DNA from 4 places in the Psychrosphaera aquimarina genome. Region 3 is predicted to be linked to each of the others. Evidence: predicted binding sites of a transcription regulator. Region 3 holds the regulator's gene; each other region holds the start of a gene.

Region 1 (3,959 bases), on a different contig from region 3:
TTTTCTGTGGCCGTTTTGTCATCATATTCAGAGCGAGCATAAGTACTAAAACATAAACTGCGGTAAAACACGTCGTTTACATCATCTAACAATATGCATTTAGCTAAATCATGAATTGAAGTCATAAATTACATTCTCACTCTGGTATAGAAATTATATTTTTGAAATTCATCGACTGGTCTAATAAGACTACAACATAGTAAATAAAAAGTTAACAGAGATGTATAGGGGAAAACCTAGATAAATAGTTAAATATGGGGGTTGTAACTAAAAGGCCTATATAAAAAAGCTACTGATATCTGCACTGATACCAGTAGCTTAAATTTAACACTCTAATGACGGAGTGACCCCCTATTAGAGCTTGTTTATAAAAGAATCTAAATGGTAACGTTTATTTAGATTTTGCAGCAAACTGTTCTACTTGCTTCCAAACTCGCATAAAGTTGCCAGACAGTATTTTCTTAATATCTGCATCTGAATAACCACGGTTCATTAAACCTTGAACTAGCTGCGGGAAGTAAGACACGTCTTTCAAGTCGCGCGGCAATGAATCACCAACACCATCGTAGTCAGAACCAATTCCGATATAGTCAACACCCACTAAGTTTTTAACATGATCAATATGATCAAGTACGGTGTCTAGGCTAGCAAATGGGTACGGGTTATTTTCTTTATATAACTTAGCTATACGTTCGGCTTTTTCTTCGCCCCATTTTGCGTTCTCTTTCTCTAGTTTTGCTTTTAACTTGTTTTGCCACTCTTGTGGCGCTGCTGACACAAAACTAGAACCAAAGTTAATTTGAATCACACCACCGTTTTTAGCTAGTGCTTTGATCATTTCGTCATCCATATTACGCTCAAACCCCGGCGTAAACTTACGAAGTGAAGAGTGAGACGCAATAACGGGAGTTTGAGTCAATTCTAACGCTTGATAAAACGCAGCATCAGATACATGAGAAATATCAATCATCATACCAATGCGATTCATCTCAGGAATTAACGTTTTTCCAAACTCACTTAATCCTTTCCATTGACGACGTAAGTCGTATGAAGAGTCAGAAATATGGTTAGATAACGAATGTGAAAGCGTAACATAACGAATACCACGTTCATGGAACATGGCTAAGTTTTCAAAACTGTTGGCGATAGGGCTGCCATTTTCCATACCCATAGGTAATGAGATTTTACCTTGTTCAAACTGTGAGTATACATCTGCAGTTGAGTATGCAACGGCAAACTTGTCCGGTGCACGTTGGGCAATTGCCTCTACTGAGTCAATTAACTGATGCGCTAACTGAACCCCAAAGTCCTTCCCTTCACCTTCATAGGTCGCAGGAATATAAATAGACATGAAAGGCGCATTTAATCCACCAGCAACCGCACGCGGATGATCAAAATCCCCGCCTTTTGTTGCTTTAGTAACATCAACCCACTTTTTATGTACTCGGTAAGGGACATCAATATGGCTGTCTAAGATAATCGTTTCTTGCGCCAATTTTTTGGCTTTAGGGGTAACGTCTATAGCTTGAGCGTTAAAAGCTACAAATGTGCTAATAGCTAACGCAACAATTGAGATAGTTGACTTCACTTTACTTCCTTATTTGAATTTATATTTCTCACGTAGGACAATACACTTCTATGATATGAAAATAAACACGCTAAAAAATATTTAGTTTGGCTAGAATATTGCTTATTTAAGATGAATTTTCAGCATTTGGAACTTATTATGAATAAACTTTTACCTTTATCTATTATAACGCTAGCAATATTGGGGTGCGCGTCGAAAGGCCTGCCTGAAGAAAATATTTGTTTTAGTGATGAAGGTGAAGTCATGGACTGCAGGGAACTTTCTTCACATCTAACATTTAATACGTCCGGGAACAATTCAGTATCTTCCCCTGAAAAAGCTCAAGATCCAACTTTATTTAAATCAAATATTAACTTCGTACAGCTTAGCGAGTATGTTGAACAGATGGCAATGGAGTTGAAAAGTAAGTTGTCGCAAAATTTAACTTTACCAGTCGCAGTGACTTCATTTGTAACACTTGACTCTACACTCAATAATACAACTTTATTAGGGAATCAAGTCAGTGAGTATTTTATTAATGAATTAAAAGGAGTTGGAATACCTGTAAGTGATTACAAAGTTACAAGTTTTATTCAAGTCACTCCTAACGGTGACTTAGCAATGTCTAGAAGAATACATGAATTAAAAACAGATCTTAATATAGGTTATGTATTAACAGGGACTTTAATAGAAAATGAAAGCGGGATAATTATCAATTCTCGTATTGTATCGTTATCAACAAACAATGTCATTGCATCAGCATCAAAATTAGTGCCTACTTTAATTCAGTAAATATACTAAATACGAGGTTTATCTAGACTTAGAACTAAGCCTCGTAATTAAATTTAAAAATATACTTTTCTAATGTAGGGACTATATGTTGAATTTGTTCTCTATAATTGACCCACTTATATCGAGAAGTTTGATATAAACTCTGTGAAACTTGGTTTTTTGAAGCCGTGTTTATCACCTTATTTTTAGCATGCTTTTGGTAATCTTTGTATTTAGAATCTTTTTCAAGTGATAAAAACGCCATCAACTTAGTCAATTCCATATCCAAGTTTTCAATCAAATCTTCGTAACGTATTTCGATTTTGTCGAGCTTAAACTCACGACAATTAAGCTCATAAAATTCAAAAATTTGCGCATAACGCTCTGCTATACTTTCTATGGAAAACAGAAAAGACATACTATAATTAATCTTGTAATCTTGTTGGAAATTACTTATCACTACGTCTAAAGGGTGCCTTATATTTACAATCAACTTCGCTTCTGGAAATAGCATATTTATTAATGGTAAATGTCCTATATTTAACGGCATTTTATCAATCAATACTTTGCCTTTATAAGTATCCCCTATTATTTTTTCAACTTCATCAAAGTATACTTTTTTTAGATGTATTAACTCTGTTTTATTTAATTTTGTTAGGCATTTAGGATAATCTTGATTTGTTATATTTTTAGCTGATTCTATTACTTTACTTATAGTTAAAGGTTCACTCAAAGTAACAATACTATTATGTGTATCTAACATCGTTTCTAAAAGTGTTGAGCCAGACCTAGGAAAACCAATCATAAATACCATTGATTGCTGAGTATATTCAGTCCTCTTTAAGTCTTTTAAATAAATAGAGTCATATTGTTTAATATGATCAATTCGGTCTGTAAAGTCATGCTTTTCTAAATTGAACTTGGCTAATTTATTGAAGAGTTCAAACGAAATATCATAGTTTCCTAATTTCTCATGAGCCTGTGCAAGTAATTTTATATGGAGTAATTGAGGCTGGAACCAATTCGGTATCGAATCTTGCTTTAGTCCAGTTAATAGCTTTATAACCTCATTATAGTCTTTATTTGCTAGAGCTAGACTTGCAACAAGTATTTTAAACCAAGTATGAGCTTCATATTTCTCATATAATTGTAGAATTACAGCTTCTGCTTCTTTTACTTCATTCAACTCTATAAATAAAAGTACGATGTATACAATGTAACCTTCTTGAAGTGTATTTAGGTATAATGAGTACTCCTGTACATACTTTAATGCTTCAGATTTATTAAATGTTTTAACTGCTAAATTACACAATAACTGCTGTAATCGCGGACAAAAACCGTCTTGAGTTAAAAGTCTAGATGCCATCATTTCTAGTTGTTCATAATCTTGAACCTTCCAACAAATTTCACAATATGCTTTTAATATTGTCACTGAAACTATTGTGTCATTTGTTACCAGTGTTTCATCAATCAAATTTTTAGCTTGTTTGAGGTTATTTTGGGATAGATACTCTTGTAACATTAATCTTAATACTTGAGATTTATCTTCATCTGTTGTCGCATATTTTTTTGCATCTTGAAGTGAGAGTAAGGCCAATTTTTCTTTTCCTACGTTACTCAA
Region 2 (3,959 bases), on a different contig from region 3:
CCGTTAGAAACTGAAGAAATGGATTTTGTGTTTGGCATGCCTTACGCTCGCGTTCCTCATCCTAAATACGATGGTAAAAAGATCCCAGCATACGACATGATAAAAACATCAGTTAATATCATGCGTGGTTGTTACGGTGGTTGTACTTTCTGTTCTATTACTGAACATGAAGGTCGAATCATTCAGAGTCGTTCTGAAGATTCAATCATAAATGAAATTGAACAAATTCGTGATGTAGTGCCTGGGTTTACAGGGGTTATTTCAGACTTAGGTGGCCCAACGGCAAACATGTATATGTTACGTTGTCAGTCGGCTAAAGCAGAGGCCACTTGTCGTAGAGCATCATGTGTTTACCCTGATATATGTAAGCATATGGATACTGACCATGAACCAACGATTAAATTGTATCAGCGTGCTCGTGAACTTAAGGGCATAAAGAAAATATTAATCGCCTCTGGTGTGCGCTATGACTTGGCAATTCAAGATCCACGTTACGTTAAAGAGTTAGTAACACACCATGTTGGCGGTTATTTAAAAATAGCGCCAGAACATACCGAAGAAGGTCCATTATCTAAGATGATGAAACCAGGTATGGGTAGCTATCACAAATTTAAAGAGTTGTTTGAGAAGTACTCTAAAGAAGCCGGTAAAGAACAGTATCTTATTCCTTACTTTATCGCGGCTCATCCTGGGACAACAACCAAAGACATGATCAACTTAGCCTTGTGGTTAAAAGAGAATAAATTCCGTCTTGATCAAGTGCAAAACTTTTATCCGTCACCAATGGCAACAGCAACCACTATGTATCACACAGAAATTGATACATTACATAAAGTGAAGAAGACCAACTCAACCGTTGCGATCCCTCGTGGTGAAAAAGAGCGCCGTTTACATAAGGCTATCTTGCGTTATCACGACTCTAAAAACTGGAAAATGATCCGCCATGCGTTAAAAGAGATGGGACTAGCCAAATTAATTGGTCATGGTGTTAGTCATTTAGTTCCACCTGCATCTGAGAACGAAGAACGTTTGGGTAACCGACGTAATGGCCCTCAAGGTAAAGGACAAAGAGCATTATCTCGTCATACGGGTTTAGGTCAATTTAAACCGGGTGTTAAATCCGACAAAAAACCTAAGAGCAATACAACGAGTAATAACTCATCAAACAAAAATTCAACGGGTGCCGGCGTTAAAAAAACGGGCAACAAACCAGGTAACAGAAGCCGCATAAGGTAATAAATAAATGTCAGACGTAAAAACAGAATTCTTTGCAGAAGTTCAAGCAACACAAATGCTTTGGGCATTACAAGATAAAGAAAACGAAGGTTGGGTTGTCGTTGACTCAGCCAACTTTGAAGATGCTGAAACTATGCCGTTATGGTCTACAGAAAGCTTAGCTTTAAAAAGCTGCACAGACGACTGGGCAGATTATAAACCAACTCAAATTTCTGTAGCCGATTGGTTAGAGTTTTGGTTTGAAGACTTATCTGAAGACAATGTGATCATTGGTTTAGATTGGCAAGACGAACAAGAATGTGCTGAGTTAGAACTTGGTGATTTCACAAAACAAATTGCTGATATTGAGAAATTAAAATAACTCAATGTGTCGAACAAAAAAAAAGCGCTAGATGTTAATCTCAGCGCTTTGTTTATATTGGTGGCCTATTAATAATAGTCCACTTTTTTGATGGTTCTTGAACGGGTATTTATACGATACAGTTCATAAACCAATTTCATATCCAATTCTAGTTCAGTAGCGTAAGTATCACCGACCGGGTATACCTTAACAATTCTGGCTCCACGAATTACACCTGATACTTTTGAACGCAGCTTATCATCTGACGATACTAAGTTTTTCATTTCTGTTTGACCTTGGATCTGCTGGCCGTAAACTTGCTCAGTTAATTCTCGATAAGCATCAAGCTTTGATGCACGCATCGCCATAATACTCTTTATTTCAGCACTGTCTCCCGGCTGAGCATTGATTGGGGCATAACCTATTGCACGGATAATAGGGTAGTTTTTAGGTTCTTCATATTCCCATACAACGTGTTTATCCAATAAGGTACCGCAGCCTGAAATAACCAATGTAAATAATATGGCAATACTTGGTACTAATCTTGATGATATATTTTTCATATAATCCATTAACACAATTCTCTAGTTATCGCTGATGAGTCATTATCAATACTCTATTCAATAATTGAGCCAATCATTTAAGTCACGCTAGCTACAAGCTAACCTTATATATTATATAGGTTTTTTCCTACTCAATCTTTGGCTTAGATTTTGCTGTTGTAGTACCCAAAGCGTTTATCGTTTGCCTGTGACAATTTTTTGTCGTGTTCGTTAATGGCAAGCAACTTTAATTACCGATAATTAGTGAATGAGAATATGTTTATTAACGCCAAAATTACCAAAGTATGTGTCACATTGTTATTAATGTTGAGTGTCACCGCAGTTCATGCTGAGTGGTACGAGGCAACAGGACAATCCAAAATACGCCACGGTGATTATAAAAGTGCTAAAAATAGAGCCTTACAGGATGCAATAAAACAAGCCATGTTATTTTCTGGTGCCAGTGTTTCAAGTGTACAGAAAATATCACAAGGTCTATTAGTTGATGATCACACGCAAATTCAAGCACTAGGTATTGTTAATCAAATTGAAATTGTTGAAGAAAGGCAAAGCGGTAATTCCTTTTCTATTACTGTGCGTGCTGATATTTTTGCCGAAGATGCACAATGTTATTCATCAGAATTTAGTAAAAAGATAGCTGTCACACAATTTCCAATTCAACATTGGGAAGACGCTAAAATTGGCGGCTTGTATAAGTTAGAGAAAGAGATCCCTAGAAAAATACTACAGTTACTCAAAACCGGTGCAAACGGCGTCTATCCTGTCGCTTGGTTAGATAAAAAGTTAAATGTAAATATCGACTTTGAACAACAAGGCCGTGTTCGTCACGAATTAATTGATGCCGTAGCTAACAATGCCAATACCCAGTTTGTTATGTTCGGCCGCATCACAGATTTATCATTTGGGTCTAAAACAAACGACTTTAAATTTTGGCAAGATGACCAGTTTGAGCGTTTTTTCGCGTTAGAAATATTAGTGGCTAATGCCCTAACCCATGAAGTGTTATACCAAAATAAATTCCACACTTTCGCTGACTGGTCCACACCACAAAACCAACAAGTAAATATAACAAGTAGAAAGTTTTGGGATGATGATTACGGTATCGCAATTGAAAGTTTATTAGCCGATGTACGCAATGACTTATTTTCAACACTGAGTTGCCAACAATTACAAAGTAAAATTATGGCCGTTAAAGATGGGGAGCAAATTCAACTTAATATTGGTCGTGGTCAAGGCGTTAATATTGGTCAAGAATATCGAGTTTCTTATCGAGCGGATGTCATTGATGATAGAGGCAATCTGTTAACTAACTTTGTTATCAGCCCTTACCGAGTAAGAATCACCCAAGTGTATGAAAATACAGCAATTGCAGAATCATTAGACTCTGACTTTATGAATAATGTGCAAGTTAATGATGTTATTGAGTTAAAAGATTGGAACAATGCTTGGTAATTACAACATATCTTTCAATTATAGGGATTTCCTACTTGTATGATCACTGAGGTGATCTGTATATTGTTAGCCATTAAATTGAACCATTAAATTTATGAGGCTGATATGTCTATTGCAGCACTAGCAGGAATAAGTGGAATTGACACCACACAAGGACTGACAAATTGTATGGACGATGAAGATCTTTATACATCGGTCGTCGGAATGTTTGTAGATCAATTGATTGATAGTGTTACTCAGCTAAACCTAGCTTATGAAGCTCAAGATTGGGATAACATAGGAAAGATAGCGCATTCTATTAAAGGTGCGGCTGCCAGTGTTGGCGCTTTCGAGATCCAACAAAGCTCAGCGACCATTGAACACGCTAG
Region 3 (3,959 bases):
AATACCAGCTCTTTTGATGACTTACCTAATATCTTCTCTCGTACCATCTCAGTTAATTGATGTACATTAAGTTGAGAAGTATCTATGTATAAATCAGCACGGTTAGCTAATTCATCTAATAATTTACGTTCCTGTGAAATCGCTTCTGGTAAAGACGACTCGCCTCTTGAAAGGGGATGCAGACGACGGGTCTCGCTGTATCGTCTGATCAAAACCTCATCACTAGCATCAATATATAATACGGTGACATTGACGCCCTTTGGTAAGAAATCAAGGTTATCCATTAATTCTTGTTCAGAGGTGGGTAAATTTCTCACGTCTATACTTACGGCAACTTGGTCGTAATTTTTTTCAAGAGAATGAGATAACGCGGGTAATAAATTGACAGGTAGGTTATCAACACAATAATAGCCAAGATCTTCTAAAACCCTTAGAACGACTGTCTTCCCTGAACCTGACCTACCACTGACTATAAATATATGCATCTATGCTGCTTCAACTATGTTGTAAACGTCGAGGTCTGTTTCAGCTCGGCGTAAATTTTTAACTGTTTCTTTGTTATCTAATAACTTAGCAATAGATGCAAGTGTAGACAAGTGGGTATCACATTGATCTGCCGGAACTAATAAGGCGCAAAAAATATCAACGGGACGTTTATCAATGGCGTCGTAATTGATCGCATCTTGATTAACTAGAAAAACAGCTACGGCTTTTTTTATGTTAGTTAGTTTTCCGTGAGGGATAGCAATTCCATTGCCTATTCCGGTACTGCCTAACTTCTCTCTATTCATTAGACTTTCTAATATGTCATCAAATGAGTGGTCAGGGAGTTGTTCACTGGCTAACAGGGCGATTTGTTCGAGCACTTTCTTTTTACTCGCACAGTTAGTTAATCGTTTTGTACTTTCTGGTTGGAGAAGAAACTTAAGGTTCATTGACGTTCATTTACTACATTTACTTTTGAAGTGTACTCAAAAGGTAAGGTTACGAAATACCGTCCTTGGTATTTCCAGAATAATGATTAAATTAATGTTTGGTTAATTTTTCTTTGTGTTTAATGACCTGTCGGTCAAGCTTATCGATTAATGAATCGATGGCCGCATACATGTCGGTATGCTCAGAGGTTGCGAACAGCTCTCCACCATTTACGTGCATGGTTGCTTCTGCTTTCTGTGCTAGTTTCTCAACGTCTAAAATCACATGGACGTTATTAATATGATCAAAATGTCGCTCTAATTTGGCAAATTTTGTATCGACATATTCTTTTAAAGATTCAGTAGTGTCAATATGACGACATGTTAGGTTTATTTGCATAAGAAATTCCTTCTGTATTAAGTTTTACTTGGCTTACACCAAACGTTTTCTTTGGTTTGAAGGGGGAATGTTTAACGATTCCCGGTATTTTGCAATGGTTCTTCTGGCGACTTGGATACCTTGGTCAGCCAAAATCTCTGCAATCTTACTATCACTTAACGGTTTTGCTTGGTTTTCTGCTGCAACGAGCTTTCTAATAAGGGCTCTAATTGCAGTAGATGAACATTCTCCACCATTCTCAGTACTAACATGACTTGAGAAGAAGTACTTAAGTTCAAAAATTCCTCTAGGTGTATGCATATATTTATGGGTGGTAACCCTAGATATCGTTGATTCGTGCATATCGACCATTTCGGCAACATCATTGAGTACCATAGGTTTCATTGCTTCAGGACCATATTCAAAAAACGCCTGTTGCTGTTGAACAATACAATTAGATACTTTTAATAATGTGTCATTTCTGCTTTCTAAACTCTTAATAAACCATTTAGCTTCTTGTAAGTGAGAACGAACAAATTGAGTATCGTTGGCATTTTTTGATGTCTTACTTAACGATGCATATTGTTCATTTATTTTAAGTTTAGGCATAGAATTTGGATTTAGCTCAACTATCCAACGGCCTTTTTTCTTCACCACACTTACATCAGGGATCACGTAGTCAATTTCGTCTTTAATAACGATGCTGGCAGGGTTAGGATTTAGTTGTTGGATCAGTTCCAAAATGTCTTTTAATTCTGGTTCTTTTAATTTGGCTTTACGTAACAGAGTGCGGTAATCACGATTGGCTAATAAATCAATGTAGTTGTCGATGACATCTATAGCTTCGTTTTTCCAAGGCGTGTCGTCAGAAAATCGTTTTAATTGAATAGACAAACACTCTTGTAAATTACGGGCTGCAACGCCAACAGGGTCAAAATGCTGAATTCGTTTAAGTACCGCTTCAACTTCTTCTATTTCAACGTCTTCATTGTCAATGCTTTCAACAATATCTTCAGTAGAGATAGTTAAGAACCCTTTTTCATCAACCGCATCAATAATGGCGGTTGCGATGGCTAAGTCTTCGTCGGTAAATGGAGATAAATTTAATTGCCACAATAAATGGTCTTGAATATTTTCAGTTGTCTCACCTTGGTATACGGTGTCTTCACCTTCATAAGCGGGACCTGAACTCGCAGGAGCAGCACTCATGTAGTCATCCCACGTTGAGTCCATTGGGAGTTCTTCAGAAATGGTTTCACTTTGCAAAGCTTCGTTCGAACTCATCTCTTCTTGAGACCACTCATTGTCGTCATCGGAAGTCGTGTCTAATGTACCTTCCTGCAATGATTTAAGGTCACCATCATATTCTGCATCAAGATCTTGTGATTGCTGTTCGTCTTCACCATCTAACAACGGGTTACTATCAAGAGCTTCTTGAATTTCCTGTTGTAATTCCAATGAAGATAATTGCAATAAACGAATAGCTTGTTGCAGTTGAGGGGTCATTGTTAACTGCTGACCCATTCTGAGTTGTAATGTAGGTCTCATTTAATTCCGTTACTTAAACGCGTTTAACTGATTACTCGTAAGTGATAGTTACTATAACTTGAACTGATCGCCTAGGTATACTTGTTTTACAATTTCACTTGTTAAAACTTGTTCAGGAGTTCCTTCCGCAATGAGTTCTCCATGACTTACGATATACGCTTTTTCGCAGACATCAAGTGTTTCTCGCACATTATGGTCGGTAATTAGAACGCCAATACCTTTGGCTGTAAGTTGTTGAATTATCTTTTTAATATCTATAACCGATATAGGATCTACACCAGCAAATGGTTCATCTAATAAGATTATTTTCGGGTCAGCAGCTAATGCTCTGGCGATTTCTACTCGACGGCGTTCTCCACCAGATAGGGCCATACCATCGCTGTCTCTGATATGTTCAATATGAAATTCAGAGATCAGATCGTCTAACTTATCGGCTTTTTCATTGGCATTTAAATCTTTGCGCATTTCAAGCACAGCCATGATGTTTTGAGATACAGATAACTTTCGAAAGATAGATGTTTCTTGTGGTAAATACCCTATGCCTTGGCGAGCTCGTACGTGCATAGGTTCGTGGCTTAGGTCTACATCATTTAATGTGATGCTGCCTTTATCGTTAGGCACTAATCCTACAATCATATAAAAAGTGGTTGTTTTACCAGCGCCATTTGGACCCAATAAACCAACCACCTCTCCAGCATGTACTGTTAAACTCACATCTTTGACAACTTGACGTTTGTTGTATGACTTAGCTAAATGTGTGGCGACTAAAGTGGACATAAAATTTCTCTAAGTTAGTAGATGTTGGTATTAATCTTTTTGGTTTTTAAACGAGTTGTCACTCGACCATTTTGGCTTTCATCGCCTTCCGCTTTAACGCGCTGTGCTTTGAGATCAAATTCAATTTTAGCACTTTCAACCACAGATCCACCTTGTTGGAATTTAGCGGAGCCAGCCAGTTGCAATACTTGCGCTTCAACTAAGTAGGTTATTTCTAATGCTTGGGCTGATAGCTCTTGGTTATTTTGTTCTTTTTGCGAAAATATTGCTGGCGTGCCTTTAGCGATTAATTTATCGCTGTTGCCTTCTTTTGTGATAACAAATAACTCATCCGCTTTGAT
Region 4 (3,959 bases), on a different contig from region 3:
TCTTGAGTTTCAGCTAAAGAGCCTTTACCACTGTAAGAAATACGAGCGTTAGCCACTCGTGTCGATTCGACTGTATTATCTGACGCTACATCTTCTGAGCGAACAATACCGGTAATACGTATAAATTCTTGACCTGTATTAAGTGTTAACCACTTTTCACCGCGTATGATTAAATTACCATTAGGTAATACTCTCAACACATGTACGGTGATCTTGCCGTTTAAACTGTTACTTTGATTTGATTTAGCATCGCCCTTAAAATTGCCATCGGACTCAAGCCCTAACTCTAAAGTATTTCCACCAATAGTAGGAGCCAGTCCATTTAAACCAACTAAAGGCGACAAACTCGCATCCGTTTCTTTTTTAGTTTCAGTTTTTGCTGTTTTTGACGCTTGAGTATTTTCCAATAACAATACCGTTATAATATCGCCAACACGCCTAGCCTTAGTATCTGAATACAATCCATTAGACCAACCCGTATGGTATAAACTACCGGTAGATACCACGTTTTCTGTAGGTATCTCTGGCATAATCGGAGCAAAAAATGGATCTTCTTTTTCAACGTTATGGTTCACAGCACAAGCCGTCAAAAAACTAACAAGCCCTGTAACTAAGATTAAACGCCCACAACGGTTCATTTTTTTGATTAGTCGTTGTTGAAAAATTTGATTCATAATTATTTTCCTACTCGATTAAAGTTGCTGAGTAATGAAGCTAAGCATCTGATCTACTGTTGAAATAACTTTTGAGTTCATTTCATAAACTCGTTGACTTTCAATCATGTTTACCAATTCTTCCGTTACATTTACATTCGATGTTTCCAATGCGCCTTGAACAACAATACCTAAACCATCAAGTCCAGGATTACCCTGATTAGGCGCACCACTGACTCCAGTTTCAGTAAATAAGTTTTGTCCAATTGGTTCTAAACCAGCAGGGTTAATAAAGTCAGTAATGGTTAACTGCCCTATTGCCACACCAGCGCCTTGGCCTGGAATTTGAACACTGATCTCACCTTGCTGTGAGATAGTTACTGACTGTGCATCTTCAGGAATATTAACTTCAGGCTGTAATGGGAAGCCCGCACCAGATGTGACTAAACGACCATTTTCATCAATAGAAAACTGTCCATTTCTGGTATAAGCCAAGGTGCCATCAGGACGTTGTATTTCAAAAAATCCATTTCCTTGGATCATGAAATCTAAACTATTATCTGTGGTGGTCATGTTACCTTGCGAAAAATTCTTCTGAGTAGCTACAACTTTTGTGCCAGCACCCACCATTAGACCATTGGGCATTTCCGTATCTTGAGAAGAGCGCCCACCTGGTTGATTGATGTTTTGATACAACAAGTCTTCAAATATTGCTCGACTTTTCTTAAAACCAACCGTACTCGCATTCGCTAAGTTATTAGAAATAACCGCTATATCTGTTTGTTGGGCGTCTAGACCCGTTTTACTTATCCACAATGCTGGATGCATAGAAGTCTCCTAATTAATTCTTTTATACAATTCGTAATAACTGATCTTGGCTTTTATCTACTTCTTCAGCCTTGGTCATCATTTTTATTTGCAATTCATATTGGCGCTGGTGAGATATCATTTGCACCATTTCATCAACAGGATTGACGTTACTCATTTCCAACGCGCCACTTACAATGCCGATATTTGGCGATGCTTCACAAAAGCTACATAATTCATTTGATAAAATTGATTCTTTAGAACGAAATAAACCATCCGCACCTTTTGTTAATGCGCCGTCGGTTGGTGGTTCTATTAATTTAATTCGGTCAACGACTTCAAGGAAGTTTGCAGGTGCCCCCTGTGGTCTCACAGTGATGGTTCCATCTCCAGCTATTTCGACTTTTTCTATAGGTAATGGGATAATAATAGGACCATTCTCACCTATGATTGGTGTTCCTTTTGCCGTCGTTAACATACCGTCGTTGGTAATTTGTAAATTACCCTCTCGTGTATAAGCTTCGTCACCTTGTTTATCTTGTACAGCTAACCAACCTCTACCAGATACTGCAATATCTAAGTCTCGGCCTGTCGTCGAAATTGAACCGTGATCCATATTAGAGCCGGGACGTTCAGCCATTGCAAAAACCCGTGTAGGTAAACCTTCACCAAATGCCTGCATAGAACGCTGTTGTTCAAAATCAGACCTAAAACCGGCTGTTCGGGTATTGGCTAAGTTATTAGCATTCATTGAAATGCCAATTAAGTTTTGTTTAGCTCCGGACATGGATACATATAAAAGCTTGTCCATTGGTGTCCCCTGTCAATATTTCGACGTGATTATTACTGTTGTTTTGAGATTGCACTAAACGTGCCAAAGGATATGAAATTTGGAAGGGTTATAGATCTGTATCGTATTTAAAGGCTTATAACCTAGAGATAGATTAAGCTAGACTGATTTTGTGAAATGTTTAAATATGTTGATGTAAATTACTTATTTTTTATAAATAGAAATTAATAGTTCCGCTTCTGCACGAGGAATTTCACACTCAACAACGAGTTCATCAATGTCTGCGCCCATCTCTATCATTTTCTTAGCCCGACCATACAACTTATGTTCACTGGATTCTGAGTCAATATTACTTTGCAATAATTGAGTCGTGCTTGCTACTTCTTCAATTCGGACTTCTAATTGTTCAAGTGGAGCTAAACAAGCGGTAAGGTTTTTATTGATATCAGTTATCTGCTGCTGCTGTCGGTTGGTGATATTTTCATATATTGTTATTTTGTCGTTTTGCTCATCTAACTGTTTTTTCAGCACATCGATATCGTCTTGTTTGTCGGCTAAACGACGTATAATTTGACTAAACGCTAAAATAATAACAATAGCAAAACATAAGATAACAACACTGTTTATTGCAGGCCAATACATGATAAAACCATTTTAAATATTAGAATAAAAAAGGCAGCGATAGCTGCCTTAAATTAATAAATATCCGATAATTATAAATCAGATATTTCGTCCCATTCATCATCAGACATTAATTTATTTAAGTCTACTAAAATTAGTAGCTCACCGCCTCTATGACTTACACCTTGAATGAATTTAGCACTTTCTTCGGTACCAACATTTGGTGCGCTATCTATTTCAGACGTCTTAAGGTAAACCACTTCAGCAACACTATCTACCATAATGCCAATAACTTGTTTTTCAGATTCGATGATGACGATACGAGAATTATCACTCACATCACCTGACATTAACGCAAAACGAGCTCGAGTATCGATAACCGTCACTACATTACCACGTAAATTAATAATGCCTAAAACATAATCTGGCGCACCTGGTACAGGTGCAATTTCTGTATAACGCAAGACTTCTTGAACTTGCATAACGTTTATACCGTAGGTTTCTTCCTCTAGCTTAAACGTTACCCATTGCAATACTTCGTCATTGCCATCGGCTACATGATTTACTGGGGCTCTTTCTTCACTCATTTGAGCAACTCCTAATTGAAAACCTACTATTTTTTGTCTAGCATTTACACCTTGTTCAAGCATGGCAATTAAATCGCTGACATGCAACAAAGCACACATTTTTTCTTTAATCGTACCTAGCAACCAAGGTCTTTTACCTTGACCATTACGCCATTTTACTGCGTCAGGGTGAATCGTTTCAGTTTCAACGAGCTTTTCTGCCGTTAATCCCCAATCACTCTCACCTAAGGTTATTAAGTACTTATAATCGATCGAGTCTTTCATGTTTGCATCGTACTTTTCTGGCATTACCCAAAGAGCAGAATCAACCACATTTAATTTTTTCTCACGGTTTAACATGACACCTTTAAACCACTTTGGTTTACCAATCAAACTATTCACTTCCGTTAAGTTATGAATACCACCTAACTCTTTTAATGGCACGGCTAACACTAAACCTGCGACCTCAAAAAATAAAGCTTGAAATGGTTTATCAGGAAACTCGTCTACTACAACCGCCTT

What was found. Region 3 encodes sigma-54, which starts transcription at its own class of promoters, with help from an activator protein. Its sites were predicted from a motif close to GTTGGCACGNNNNTNGNNT; they were not measured.
Region 1: the regulator sigma-54 is predicted to act here: its motif matches at 1,674-1,692, upstream of RT723_RS08045 (FlgO family outer membrane protein).
Region 2: the regulator sigma-54 is predicted to act here: its motif matches at 2,195-2,213, upstream of RT723_RS09850 (LPP20 family lipoprotein).
Region 4: the regulator sigma-54 is predicted to act here: its motif matches at 2,321-2,339, upstream of RT723_RS07375 (flagellar basal body rod protein FlgF).

The regions. Positions count from the first base shown of each region.
Region 1 is NZ_JAWCUA010000007.1:322,067-326,025, forward strand. Features, by position in the region: gene RT723_RS08035 (hypothetical protein) at 1-125, opposite strand, end outside; gene RT723_RS08040 (dipeptidase) at 392-1,555, opposite strand; gene RT723_RS08045 (FlgO family outer membrane protein) at 1,727-2,359, shown strand; gene RT723_RS08050 (tetratricopeptide repeat-containing sulfotransferase family protein) at 2,394-3,959, opposite strand, start outside.
Region 2 is NZ_JAWCUA010000007.1:742,964-746,922, forward strand. Features, by position in the region: gene RT723_RS09840 (YgiQ family radical SAM protein) at 1-1,236, shown strand, start outside; gene RT723_RS09845 (DUF2750 domain-containing protein) at 1,244-1,597, shown strand; gene RT723_RS09850 (LPP20 family lipoprotein) at 1,666-2,139, opposite strand; gene RT723_RS09855 (flagellar assembly protein T N-terminal domain-containing protein) at 2,395-3,591, shown strand; gene RT723_RS09860 (Hpt domain-containing protein) at 3,697-3,959, shown strand, end outside.
Region 3 is NZ_JAWCUA010000010.1:308,168-312,126, forward strand. Features, by position in the region: gene rapZ (RNase adapter RapZ) at 1-485, opposite strand, end outside; gene ptsN (PTS IIA-like nitrogen regulatory protein PtsN) at 486-935, opposite strand; gene hpf (ribosome hibernation promoting factor) at 1,027-1,314, opposite strand; gene RT723_RS13310 (RNA polymerase factor sigma-54) at 1,348-2,841, opposite strand; gene lptB (LPS export ABC transporter ATP-binding protein) at 2,893-3,618, opposite strand; gene lptA (lipopolysaccharide transport periplasmic protein LptA) at 3,633-3,959, opposite strand, start outside.
Region 4 is NZ_JAWCUA010000007.1:165,163-169,121, forward strand. Features, by position in the region: gene flgH (flagellar basal body L-ring protein FlgH) at 1-674, opposite strand, end outside; gene flgG (flagellar basal-body rod protein FlgG) at 693-1,481, opposite strand; gene RT723_RS07375 (flagellar basal body rod protein FlgF) at 1,504-2,271, opposite strand; gene RT723_RS07380 (DUF2802 domain-containing protein) at 2,455-2,892, opposite strand; gene RT723_RS07385 (chemotaxis protein CheW) at 2,964-3,458, opposite strand; partial or broken gene RT723_RS07390 (chemotaxis protein CheW) at 3,531-3,959, opposite strand, start outside.